2 regions of the Nocardioides marinisabuli genome follow, and region 1 is predicted to be linked to the other one. Evidence: predicted binding sites of a transcription regulator. Region 1 holds the regulator's gene; the other holds the start of a gene.
What was found. Region 1 encodes LexA, which represses DNA repair genes until DNA is damaged. Its sites were predicted from a motif close to TCGAACANNTGTTCGA; they were not measured.
Positions count from the first base shown of each region.

Region 2: H0S66_RS04145 (alpha-ketoglutarate-dependent dioxygenase AlkB) is a predicted target of LexA. The motif match lies at 3,353-3,368, and genes of this name have one in related genera.

Region 1 is NZ_CP059163.1:2,330,555-2,336,711, forward strand. It holds gene H0S66_RS11160 (ATP-dependent DNA helicase) at 1-1,062, shown strand, start outside; gene H0S66_RS11165 (alkaline phosphatase family protein) at 1,075-2,391, opposite strand; gene H0S66_RS11170 (alkaline phosphatase D family protein) at 2,391-4,142, opposite strand; gene lexA (transcriptional repressor LexA) at 4,244-4,978, opposite strand; gene H0S66_RS11180 (LysM peptidoglycan-binding domain-containing protein) at 5,314-5,685, shown strand.
Region 2 is NZ_CP059163.1:863,391-869,547, reverse strand. It holds gene H0S66_RS04165 (FAD binding domain-containing protein) at 1-474, shown strand, start outside; gene H0S66_RS04160 (SRPBCC family protein) at 474-1,202, shown strand; gene H0S66_RS04155 (hypothetical protein) at 1,267-1,536, opposite strand; gene H0S66_RS04150 (alpha/beta fold hydrolase) at 1,670-2,587, shown strand; gene H0S66_RS04145 (alpha-ketoglutarate-dependent dioxygenase AlkB) at 2,705-3,331, opposite strand; gene H0S66_RS04140 (GntR family transcriptional regulator) at 3,450-4,169, shown strand; gene H0S66_RS04135 (hypothetical protein) at 4,135-4,515, opposite strand; gene H0S66_RS04130 (DUF4031 domain-containing protein) at 4,577-4,843, shown strand; gene H0S66_RS04125 (HD domain-containing protein) at 4,901-5,533, opposite strand; gene H0S66_RS04120 (nuclear transport factor 2 family protein) at 5,687-6,061, shown strand; gene H0S66_RS04115 (collagen binding domain-containing protein) at 6,072-6,157, opposite strand, start outside.

The DNA of each region.
Region 1 (6,157 bases):
GTGCGCGACGCGGCCCGCGCGTGCGTGTCGGCGTACCCCAAGGACAACCCGAAGGACGGCGAGGGCGACCCGGGCAAGCAGCAGGCCAAGGGCATGGTCCAGGACGTCTTCGTGGTCGCCGAGCGGATGGCCGCCGACCTGGAGTCCGACGTGCTGTGGCTGGGCGAGGCCCGCGAGCGGATGCCGGCGCGGCTCTACGTCGCGCCGCTGGCGGTGTGGGGCCCGATGCGCGACAAGCTGTTGAGCGAGAAGACGGTGGTGCTGACCTCGGCCACGCTGATGCTCGGTGGCGACTTCGCCTCGGTGGCCACCAGCGTCGGGCTCAAGCCGACCGAGCGGGTCGGGGTGGGCCGCGAGATCGCGCCCGGCGACGGGGTGCTGCCCTGGCGCGGCCTCGACGTCGGCAGCCCCTTCGACTACGGCCAGCAGTCGATCCTCTACGTCGCCCGCCACCTGCCGCAGCCGGGCCGCGACGGGCTCGGCAAGGCCCAGCTCGACGAGATCGTCGAGCTGGTCGACGCCGCCGACGGCCGCGCGCTGGGGCTGTTCTCCTCGCGGCGGGCCGCCGAGGCCGCCGCCGAGGCGGTGCGCGAGCGGCTGCCGCACCTGACGATCCTCGCCCAGGGCGACGCCCAGCTGCCCGAGCTGGCCAAGCAGTTCGTCGAGGACCCGCACACGGTGCTCTTCGGCACCCTGAGCCTGTGGCAGGGCCTCGACGTGCCCGGCGACACCTGCCAGCTGGTGCTCATCGACCGCATCCCCTTCCCGCGGCCCGACGACCCGCTGATGAGCGCGCGGCAGAAGGCCGCCGACAAGGCCGGCGGCAACGGCTTCATGCAGGTCGCGGCCACCCACGCCGCGCTGCTGATGGCCCAGGGCGCCGGCCGGCTGATCCGCACCACCTCCGACCGCGGCGTCGTGGCCGTCCTCGACCCCCGCCTGGCCACCGCCCGCTACGGCTCGTTCCTCAAGGCCAGCCTGCCGCCGATGTGGACCACCACCGACCCCGCTGTGGTCCGCAAGGCGCTGGCCCGCCTGGCCGCCTCCGCCAAGGACGCCTGAGCGCCATCGCGCCTACAGCCGCGGCTTCCCGTCGTACCCGCCTCTGGGCGGCTTGAGCCCGAAGAACGCCCCGACGGTGGGGGCGACGTCGGTGGTGCGGGCGTGGCGCGGTGAGACCCTGCCCGGGGTGACCGCGCGGTGCCCGCCGCCGATGAAGAACGGGATCGCGCGGGTGGCGGGGTGGCCGTGGTTGCCGGGGATCGGGTTGGAGTAGACGTCGGGGTCGCTGAAGCGCCAGCCGGCCTGGCAGAAGACCACGACGTCGCCGGACTCGGGGCCCAGGCGCAGCCAGTCGGCGCGGCGGTCCCAGGCCTTCAGCACCCCGGGCACGTCGGAGGCGATGCGGCGGATGCGGCGCACGGCCTTGTCGCGCTCGGAGCGCGGGCCGGTGAAGTAGACCAGGTCGGCACCGCCGTTGTCGGCGATCACGAACCGGTCGGCCAGGAACGGGTCCTCCGAGAGCGGTCCCTGCAGCGAGACGATCCGGTCGGGGTAGGACCAGTCCATCGAGTGGTCGGCCAGCACGATGACGATCGAGTGCTCCCAGCGCCCCGAGCTCTTCAGCTCGGCCACGAAGTCGCCGACGAGCCGGTCGGTGTTGACCAGCGCCAGCTTGCGCGCGGCCTCGAGCGTGGTGGGGCCGGTGAGGTCGGTGTGCCCGAGCCGGTCGACGTCGCCGAGGTTGACGAAGACCAGGTGGGGGTCGAACTCACCAATCATGTCGAGGGTGGCGCGCATCGTGAAGTCGTCGGGGGCGTGCCCCGAGATCGGGACGATCGGGAACGGCTCCCAGCGGTGCGTGGCCCGCTCGCCGAAGATCCCGTAGAGGTACTCCTTGCTCAGCACCGTGCCGGTGGTCAGCCCGCGCCTGTTGAGCCGCTCGATGACGGTGGGGAAGCGCAGGTCGGAGGGCTGGTCGAGGGTGCGGATCTCGCCCAGCGCCCGGTCGTAGACCGCGTTGGCCGGCACGCCGCTGCGGTCGGGGCGCACCCCGGTCATCATCATCGTGTGGTTGGGGATGGTCTCCATCACCGGCATCGAGGTGGCCCGCGGGTGGTGCACCCCGCCCTCGCGCAGCGCCAGCAGGTTCGGCGTCAGCCCGCTGTCGAGCTCCTCGGGCCGGCAGCCGTCGACGACCAGCACGTAGGCGCGCTTGCGGGTCGAGGCCCGCGCCGCGAGCGCCGGCTCGAGCCCGGCCACGGTCGAGAACGCCAGCCCCGAGGCCGCCGCGGTCAGGACCGTGCGCCGACCGGCGCGGATCTCACCGAGGCCGCGGGCGAAGGGGGCGGGGCCGGCCGCGTCGCAGTGGCCGCTCGTCGGGTCGCACATCAGCGGTCTCCTACGGGGGTGCTCACACGCTGCACCGTGCCGGTGCCGGCCAGGGTGCGGAACGACGCGTCGTGGGTGGCGGTGGTCTGCTGGTCGTCGCGGGCCCCGATGACGTACCAGTCCATCTGGGTGCGCTCGGCGGTGATGTCGAGCACCGAGAAGCCGTGGTCGTCGAAGTTCAGGTACTTGATGTGGCGGTTGTTGGCCTTGATCGCGGTCTCCACCAGCGGCGTCAGCGCCGGCTGGCCGGTGATGTCCTTGAGGTTGTTGGAGGTCACCGAGGAGCACACGAACTCCACGCCCACCGAGTCGCCGAGCAGCGGGTAGAGCGAGGTGTCCATCGGCAGGTCGCAGGCCCACCCCGAGTGGATGTCGCCGGTCACGAAGACCACGTCCTTGACCTGGTGGTCGTCGATGTGGCGGAAGACCTCGCGGCGGTCGGCGGTGTAGCCGTCCCACTGGTCGACGTTGTACGGCGAGCCGTCCTGGGGCAGCAGCCCGGTGACGTCGTTGACCGGGTCGACGAGCTCGTTGGGCAGGTCGGCGAAGGTGACCGGGGCGATCATCACCGGGTTGCCGACCACCTTCCACTGCGGGGCGTGGTTGCCGCGGGTCAGGGAGTCCTTGAGCCACTCCATCTGCCGGTTGCCGGTGATCGAGCGCGCCGGGTCGTTGACCTCCGCGTCCACCAGCGGGGTCGCGACCTGCTGGGAGCGGTAGGTGCGCAGGTCGAGCATGCTGACCTCGGCCAGGTCGCCGAAGCGCAGGCGGCGGTAGAGCCGGGCGCCGTCGCCCAGCGAGGCGGTGCCGTCCATGCGCACCGGCATCCACTCGTCGTACGCGCGGTGGGCGCGGGCGCGCCGCTTGAGGTAGTCGCCCTCGGAGTCGTCGTGGTTCTCGGCGTTCTTCCTCCACTGGTCGTTGGTGACCTCGTGGTCGTCCCAGGTCACGATCCAGGCGTACCGGGCGTGCAGGGCCTGCAGGTCGGGGTCGGTCTTGTACTGCGCGTGCCGGCGGCGGTAGTCGGAGAGCGAGACCATCTCGCGCGCGGGGTCGTGCGGGCGGATGTCGACGTTGTCCTGGCCCATGCCGTACTGGCCGGGCGCGTACTCGTAGAGGTAGTCGCCCAGGTGCAGCACCGCGTGCAGGTCGTCGCGCTCGGCGAGCAGCCGGTAGGCGCTGAACCAGCCGGCCTGCAGGTTGGCGCAGGACACCACGCCGAAGCGCAGGTTGTCGGGCGTGGCGCGCTTGGCGGGGGCGGTGCGGGTGGTGCCGACCGGGCTGCGCTGGCCGCGCGCGGTGAAGCGGTAGTGGTAGACGGTCTCGGGCTGCAGGCCCGTCACGTCGAGCTTGACGGTGTGGTCGCGCGCGGCGCTGGTGACGAAGCGGCCCCGGCGCACGACGTTGCGGAAGCGGCGGTCGGTGGCGACCTCCCAGCGCACGCCCACCCGCGGGCCCTTGCCCGAGCCGGGGGTGGCGGCCCTGGTGGGGGTGACCCGGGTCCAGATCAGCACCGCGCGCGGCAGCGGGTCGCCGGAGGCCACACCGTGGGCGAAGACGTCGTGACGGGCCTTCGCGGCGACCGCGTGCGGGCCGGCGAGCACGCCGGCGCCGGTGACGGCGGCGCCGCCGGCCCCGACGGCACTGGCGGCCAGGACCGTACGGCGTCCGAGGGCGGCGAGGCGGGCCCGCTCGGCGTCGGCGGGGCTCGCGGCGTCAGCGGCGGTGGTGGGGGTCAGTGGTGGGGTCACGCCTCATCCAACGACACACCGCCGTCCACGTGACGTGGACGGCGGTGTGAGCACCGTCTGTTCACCGTCGGTTCGGTCTCCCGACGGGCGGGTGCGGGGCCTCAGAGGCTGCGCAGCACCGCGGTGACGACCCCGAGGATCGAGGCGTGGGTGCCGTCGATCGGCTCGTAGGCGTCGTTGTGGGGCAGCAGCCAGACCTTGCCGTCCTTGCGCTGGAAGGTCTTGACGGTGGCCTCCTCACCGATCAGGGCGGCGACGATCTGGCCGTTGCTGGCGGTCTGCTCCTGGCGGATCACCACGTAGTCGCCGTCGCAGATCGCGGCGTCGATCATCGAGTCGCCGGAGACCTCGAGCAGGAAGAGCTGGCCGTCGCCGACCAGCTGCTGGGGCAGCGGGAAGACGGCCTCGACCCGCTCCTCGGCCAGGATCGGGCCACCGGCGGCGATCCGGCCCACGACCGGCACGTAGGAGGCCTGCGGCATGGTGTTGCCGATGTCGGTCTCGTCGACCGAGCTGTCGTCGGCCGAGGAGATCGCCTTGCGGCGCGCCATCAGCTCGGGCAGGAAGACCTCGAGCGCGCGCGGGCGGTGCGGGTCGCGCTTGAGGAAGCCCTTCTCCTCGAGCACCTTGAGCTGGTGGGAGACGCTGGAGGTGCTGGTCAGGCCGACGGCCTGGCCGATCTCGCGCATGCTCGGCGGGTAGCCGCGGGTCTCGATGGCCTCCTTGATGCACGCGAGGACCTTGATCTGGCGCGGCGTCAGGCCGGTCGCGTCGGGAGGGCCGTCGGGCAGCTCCGCGACCCCGCGCTTGCGGGGGCCGCTGTTCTTGGTGGCCATCGTGTGCCTTTCGTGCGCGAGGCCCGAGCCGGGGAGTCCGCTCGGATGGGTCGTGGACCCACGCTATCGCCGCGCGGGCCCGACTTCAAACATCTGTTCGAAGGGCGTGTCGCGCTCGTGGAGGCGGCGACGGGCTGCTCCGGCGTGACGTCGGGGATCTCGAACAATTGTTCGCCGCACCCCTTGCGCGGCTCGAACACCTGATCTAGTCTCGCTCATGTGTTCGATCGAACACCTGGTCGAAGCAGGATCGCGACCGGGACTGTCGGTGGCTGTCCGTAGACATCTCCCTGACCGAGCACGACGACGACCACCCCCTTCCCCAGGAGGTCCCGATGAGCACCATGACCCTCACCGCCGCCCCGGCCCCGATCCGCCTCGGCGCCGTCCGCGCCACCCGCCGTACGACGCCCGGCTCGCTGCGGCTGACCCGCCGCGGCCGGCTCGCTGTGCTGGCCGCGGGCCTGCTGCTCGTCGCCCTGGTGGGCGTCGTGCTGGCCGGCGTCTCCGTTGCCACCAGCGAGAGCGGCACCGCCCCGGCGACTGAGACGATCACCGTCGGCGTCGGCGACACGCTGTGGGCCATCGCCGCCGAGCGCGCCGAGTCCGGCGACGTGCGCGAGGTCATCGGGCGCATCCAGCAGCTGAACTCCCTCGACGGTGGCCTGGTGGTCACCGGCCAGCGCCTGGTCGTCCCGGCCGGCTGAGGAACGGCCCGCGACCGCGGTGCGGTCCGGGCGCGGCGGCCCCTGTGGCCGCCCACAGATTTCGTCGGTCGCCTCGACCCCGGCCGGCGAAACCAGGGGAAAGACGAGGGGCGGGCCCGCAGTGGGCCCGCCCCTCGCGCTGTGTCGGGCCCTGTCTTCCGCGTCCGGTGGGGGAGGGTGTCGTGGTGAGCGACGGCGTCTTCGAGAGCAGGCTGGCGCAGTGGCAGGCGTGGTGCGAGGCGCCCTGGGGCCGGTTGCGGTTCGCGGTGGTGCGCGAGACGCTGCGCCGCCAGATCGAGGCGCTCCAGGCCGACCTCGGGCAGCCGCGGGCGCTGCGGGTCCTCGACGTCGGCGGGGGCGACGGCCGCGACGCCTTGGGCCTGGCCGTCGCCGGCCACGACGTCACGGTCCTCGACCGGCGCCCTCCTGGCTCGCCGAGGCCCGCCGCCGCGCCGAGTCGGCGGGGGCGGGG
Region 2 (6,157 bases), 1.5 Mb from region 1:
GCCCTGGCCCTGGGGGCGCAGTTCGTGATCGCCGGGCAGGGCGGGACCACGCGCACCGTGGAGGCCGACGACTTCTTCGTCGACCTCTTCGAGACCGCCATCGGTGAGGACGAGCTGCTCACCGAGGTCCGGCTGCCCAAGCACACCGGCTGGGGGGCGCACTACGAGAAGTTCGTGCGCGTGGCCCACCAGTGGCCGATCGTGGCGGTCGCCGCCGCGGTCAAGGCCGAGAGCGGCACCATCACCGAGGCGCGCGTGGGCCTGACCAACATGGGCTCCACGCCGCTGCGGGCGCGCGCGGTCGAGGAGGCGCTGCGGGGCCAGCCGGCCACCGAGGACGCGGTGCGCGAGGCGGCCTCCCGGGCCGCCGAGGGCTGCACCCCGCCCTCCGACCTCAACGGCGACGCCGACTACCGCCGCCACCTGGCGACGGTGCTGACCCGGCGAGCGGTGCTCGCGGCTGCGGGGGCGTAGTGGATCTCCGCCACGAGTTCAGCGTCCCGCTCGGCGTCGAGGAGACCTGGGAGCACTTCCAGGACATCGGCGCCCTGGCCGAGTGCTTCCCCGGCGCCACCGTGACCGGGGTGGAGGACGACACGTTCAAGGGCACGGTCAAGGTCAAGCTCGGCCCGATCGCGCTGCTCTACACCGGCTCGGGCACCTTCGTGGAGAAGGACGACGCTGCCCACCGCTACGTGGTCGACGCCAAGGGCAAGGACAAGCGCGGCAACGGCACCGCGGGGGCGAAGGTGACGCTCTCGATGAGCGCCGCCGGCGCCGACCGCACCGACGTCGAGGTGGTGACCGACCTGGCCATCACCGGCAAGCCGGCCCAGTTCGGGCGGGGGGTGATGCAGGACGTCTCCGACAAGCTGCTGGGCCAGTTCGTGAGCTGTCTCGAGCAGCGCCTGACCGCGCCCGAGGCGCCCGAGGCGCCGGCCGAGCCGCCGCCCGCGGCACCGGCGCCGCCCGGGAAGCACATGGGGGCGGACCCCGGTGCCCCCGAGCCGCCGCCGGCCTCCACGCGGCCGGGTGAGCACCGGCCGGCACCGGCCGCGGCCGCGCAGGCGGGCGGCGGTGACGAGGCGCTCGACCTCGGCTCCACCGTGCTGCCGGTGCTGCTGCGCAGCTACGGCCCGAAGGTCGGCGCCGGGCTGCTCGCTCTCCTGCTGGTGTGGTGGGTGACGCACCGCCGCCGCTGAGGGCCGCGACCACGACCGAGCCCCACCGACCCCCGTGCGACCGATCGGCCGCACGGGGGTCGGCTCACAGCAGGGCGATGACCAGTGCGGCCACCAGCGCCGCCACCAGGGCGAGCGTGAGCACCAGCCACAGCGTGCTGCCGGTGCGGCTGCCGGCGTCGAGCGGTGTCTCGGGCAGGTGCAGCCGGTCCTCCGGGGAGGTGCCGAAGCCCATCGACGGGTCGGTGCTGGCCCCGACGGGATGGTCGCCGCGCACGTGGTCGGCGGGCGGTCGGTCGTGGTGCTGGCGGTGCCGGCCGGTCTCGCCGGCGCCTGGGTCGTCGTGGCGGGTCATGGGGGTACCTCCGGTTCGCAGGCGCCCCGAGCGGCGCCCTGGCTCCTTCCATTGAACGCTCGCAGCGTGCTCGGCGCCACACCCAGGGGCAAAGATCGGTGCCGCAGCCGCGTGGACCGGCACGATGGACCACATGGCTCCCCTCACTGCCGCTCTCCCCGACGGGCGACAGATCGCGTACGTCGACGGCGGCGACCCCGCCGGCTACCCGGTGCTCGGACTGCACGGCACGCCGGGATGTCGTCTGAACCGCTCGCCCGACGACTCGGTGTACGCCCGGTCGGGCGTTCGCTACATCACGACCGACCGCGCCGGCTACGGGCAGTCCTCGCGCCACCGGGGGCGCTCGGTGGCCGACGAGGCCGCGGACGTGCGTGCCGTGGCCGACGCGCTCGACCTGGACCAGTTCTCCGTCATCGGCGGGTCCGGGGGCGGCCCGCACGCCTTGGCGTGCGCCGCCTTGCTGGCAGACCGGGTCGAGCGCGTCGCCTGCCAGTCCAGCCTGGCCCCCTTGGGCGAGGGAGGCCTGAGTCGCTCCGAGTGGCTCCACGACATGGCGCCCGAGGCCGCTGAGTCGCTGGAGTGGGCCGAGGACGGCGAGGCCTACCTCGAGACCAGGATCCGGTCCGCGCTGACCCGGATGGAGCACGCCCTGGTCTCTGACCCCTCGTCGCTGCTGGGCGAGGGCATGGGACAGGGGGACCGGGAGGTCCTGGCCCGTCCGGAGGTGGTCGAGGTGTTCACGCGCATCATGGCGGAGCAGTCCGCGCACGGTGTCGGGGGTGCGGTCGACGACACCTTGGCCTTCGCGCGGCCGTGGGGCTTCGCCCTGAGCTCCGTCTCCGTGCCGGTGCTGCTCACCTATGGGTTGCAGGACTTCTCCTGCCCGCCCGACCACGGACGGTGGCTCGCGCGTCACCTTCCGACGGCGTTGGTCATCGAGGACGAGACCGGCGGGCACCTGCCGCAGGACCTCCACGCCGAGATCGTCACCGTCTTCGGCTGGTTGCGGACCGGTGAGCTCCCCGGGTCCCTCGGCTCGGCGCCCTAGAGGCGGTGCTTCCGGTGCTGACGACCCAGGCCTGGACCGGCGCCTGCGAGGTCGCTCCGGGACACGCCTCCGGCGCCGTACCAGGGTCGGGTCGCCGTCCGGCTCGTCGCTGCGAGCTCAGAAGACGTTGAACGGCCGGAACTGCACCGAGAGCCTCGGGCCGGCGTGGGCGACCTTGGGCACCGCGTGCTCCCAGGTGCGCTGGCAGCTGCCGCCCATCACGAGCAGGTCGCCGTGCCCGGTCTCGAAGACCCGGCTCTCGCCCCCGCCGCGCGGGCGCAGGTGCAGCTTGCGCGGGTCGCCGACCGAGACGATCGCGACCATCGTGTCGTGGGTGCTGCCCCGGCCGATGGTGTCGCCGTGCCAGGCCACCGAGTCGCGCCCGTCGCGGTAGTAGCAGCACCCGGCGGTGCGGAAGGGCTCGCCGAGCTCGGGCAGGTAGTGCTCGCTGAGCGCCTCGCGGGCCTGGGTGAGGACGGGGTGGGGGAGCTCCTCGCCGATCATGTAGGTGTGCAGCAGCCGCGGCACGTCGACGAGCCGGTCGTACATCTGGCGCCGCTCGGCGCGCCAGGGCACCTCCTCGACGAGGGCGCGCATCACGTCGTCGGCCTCGGGCAGCCAGGAGCGGCGCACGTCGACCCACGCGCCGTGGTCGAGGTGGTGGCGCTCGGTGCCGGCCAGGGCGTCCACCAGTGCGGGCACCCCGCCGGCCGGTGCCGCGAACAGCGTGGTCTGGAAGTCCATGGGGGTATCGTACGCCGGACCTCGAACGCGTGTTCGACATCGGTCGGGCGTGTCCCGTCGCGGCTCAATCCCCGCAAAGCGGGGACGCGCGGCCCGGGACCTGTCTAGTCTGCCTGGCGTGGACGACGTGATGGCTCCTGTGGGACGTGCGCTCAAGCACGTGCAGGTGCGCGAGTACGTGCGCGGCCTGGTGGCGGGCAGCGCGCCGGGCTCCCCGGCGCCCTCGGAGCGCGAGCTGGTGCAGCGCTTCGGCGTGGCCCGGATGACGGTGCGCCAGGCGATGGACGCGCTGGTGGGCGAGGGCCTGCTCGAGCGCATCCCCGGCCGGGGCACCTTCGTGGCCCGCCCGCGCCGCACCGCCAGCAGGATCACCGGCTACACCGAGGAGATGACCCGCCGCGGGATGCTGGCGGAGTCGCAGACGCTGCTCGCGCGGCGCGAGCAGGCGGGGCCGGGCGTGGCCCGCGCGCTGTCGCTGACCGAGGGCGACGCGGTCATCCACTGGCGCCGGCTGCGGCGCGCCGACGGCGTGCCGATGTGCCTGGAGGACGCCTACCTCAACGAGGTGCTGCTGCCGGGGTTCCTCCAGCAGGGGATGCCCACCAGCCTCTACGACTCCCTCGACGCCCGCGGGCTGCGCCCGACCTGGGCCGAGGACTCCATCAACGCCGACAAGGCCACCACCGAGGAGGCGGGGCTGCTCGAGGTCGAGCCGTCCAGCGTGGTGCTGCGCCACTCGCGGCGCGCCCTGTGCGAGGACAAGGTCGTCGAGGTCTCTCGCACCGTCTACCGTGCCGACCGCTTCACGCTGTGGGTCCAGCTGGGCCAGGACTGCTGAGCGTCCCCAGCGCCGCGACCGGCGTCCCGGACTCCTCGCAGACCCACGTCGGGTCGGGCCCCCCGAGGTCGGGGTGGATGTAGAGCGCGTGCTCGGGCCCCTCGGTGCAGCCCAGGCACAGCGGCCAGCGGCCCACCTGCTCCAGCAGCGCGTCCTGCACGTCCTGGGCGACCAGCCCAGCGACGTACACGACCCCCTCGGGCCACTGCTCGGCCCACCAGGTGCGTGAGGAGACGGCGTCCTCGAGCGCCGAGACCGCACCCGGGGTCGCGTGCCCCCGCGCCTGGAGGTCGGCCAGCACCCGGGACCGGGCATCGAAGAGCAGTGCGTTGTCCACGCCCCCCATTGTCCCCCCGGGGCAAGGCGCCGTCGCGCCGGAGCCCGCGGGCTGCTCGTAGGGTGGCGGTGTGGGCATCCTCATCGACCCGCCCAACGCGGCCGGGCACGGGCGGCTCTGGTCGCACCTGGCCAGTGACACCTCCTACGACGAGCTGCACGCCTTCGCGCGCGGCCTCGAGATCCCCGAGCGCGGCTTCGACCGCGACCACTACGACGTGCCGGCGGAGTGGTACGACGCCGTGGTCGCCGCCGGCGCCTCGCCGGTCAGCAGCCGCGAGCTGGTGGCCCGCCTGGTCGCCGCCGGGCTGCGCCGGCGCAAGCGCGACCCGGCCTGAATCTCGCGCCGACCCGGCGTGGATCTCGCGCCGACCCGGCACGGATCTCGTGTGCGGTCAGGAGACCCGGCGCCCCGGCACGTCCTGGACGCCCAGCCGCTCGAGCTCGGCCCCCAGGTTCGCGCGGGCGTCGTCCTCCCAGCGCTCCCGGGCGTAGGCGGTGTGGAAGAGGGTCGGCTTCTGCGCCAGGCCCAGCAGCACCTGGGCCCGCCCCTCGGCGAACGTCGCGTCGTCGAGGTGGGCGAACTCCGCGCGCACCGCGGCGACGTACTCGTCGTAGCGCTCCTGCGGCGCGGCGAGGATGGCCAGGTCGGCGTCGGAGAGCAGGCAGCCGAGGGTGTCGTCGGGCTCGGGGGTGTGGGTCTCGGTGAGCCGCACGAGCCGCACCACCTCCTCGACCAGGTCGGGCTCGACCCGGCCGGTGAGCGCGTCCTCGGCCCAGGCGGCCGAGCGCTCCTCGGCGTCGCGCTCGCCGTCGTAGACCGCGTCGTGGAACCAGGCGGCCAGCACGACCGGCAGGTGCCGCACCACCGCGCCGTGCTCGCCGAGCTCGTCGAGGCGGGTCAGCACCTCCACGAGGTGCTGCACGTCGTGGTAGCCGCGCTGCGGCGAGGCGTAGGCCGCCACGAGCTCCTCGCGCAGGTCGTCGGCATCGGTCAGGGGCCACCAGGGCCGGGGGTCGTGCAGCATGCGGGAGACGGTTCCTCGATCGACGGACGGTGCTGCCGGCAGCGCCGGCCCGGCCATTGAAACGCGCCGGGCCCTGCGCACGCTACTCTCGCCGCACACCCCCGGAACTGGAACGTGTTCTGGCCGGGCCCCGACGACGTACGAGGAGTGGACGTGGCAGCGAGCAACGAGCGGATCCGTGAGGTCGTGGAGGCCTACGTGTCCCTGATCGCCGGGGGCACCGCCGCCGAGATCGTGGACCTCTTCGCGGAGGGCGCCACCGTCGAGGACCCGGTCGGGTCGGCGGTGCGGACTACGCGTGAGGAGATCGCCGCGTTCTACGGCACGCTCGAGGGCCTGCAGCAGGAGACCCGGCTCATCGACTGCCGCATCGCGGCGGGCGAGGCCGCCTTCCTGTTCGAGGTCCGCACCATCACCGACGGCGGCACCTTCACCCTCGCGCCCATCGACGTGATGACCTTCGACGACGAGGGGCGCATCACCACCATGCGTGCCTTCTGGTCCGACACCGACATGAGCGTCGGCTGACCCAGCCGGCTCACACCCGCGTGCTGGGCAGCCGCAGCGCGGCCGCGGTGGCGCGCGGCAGGCTGGCGCGCGCGGGGCGCGGGCGCCGCGCGGCGC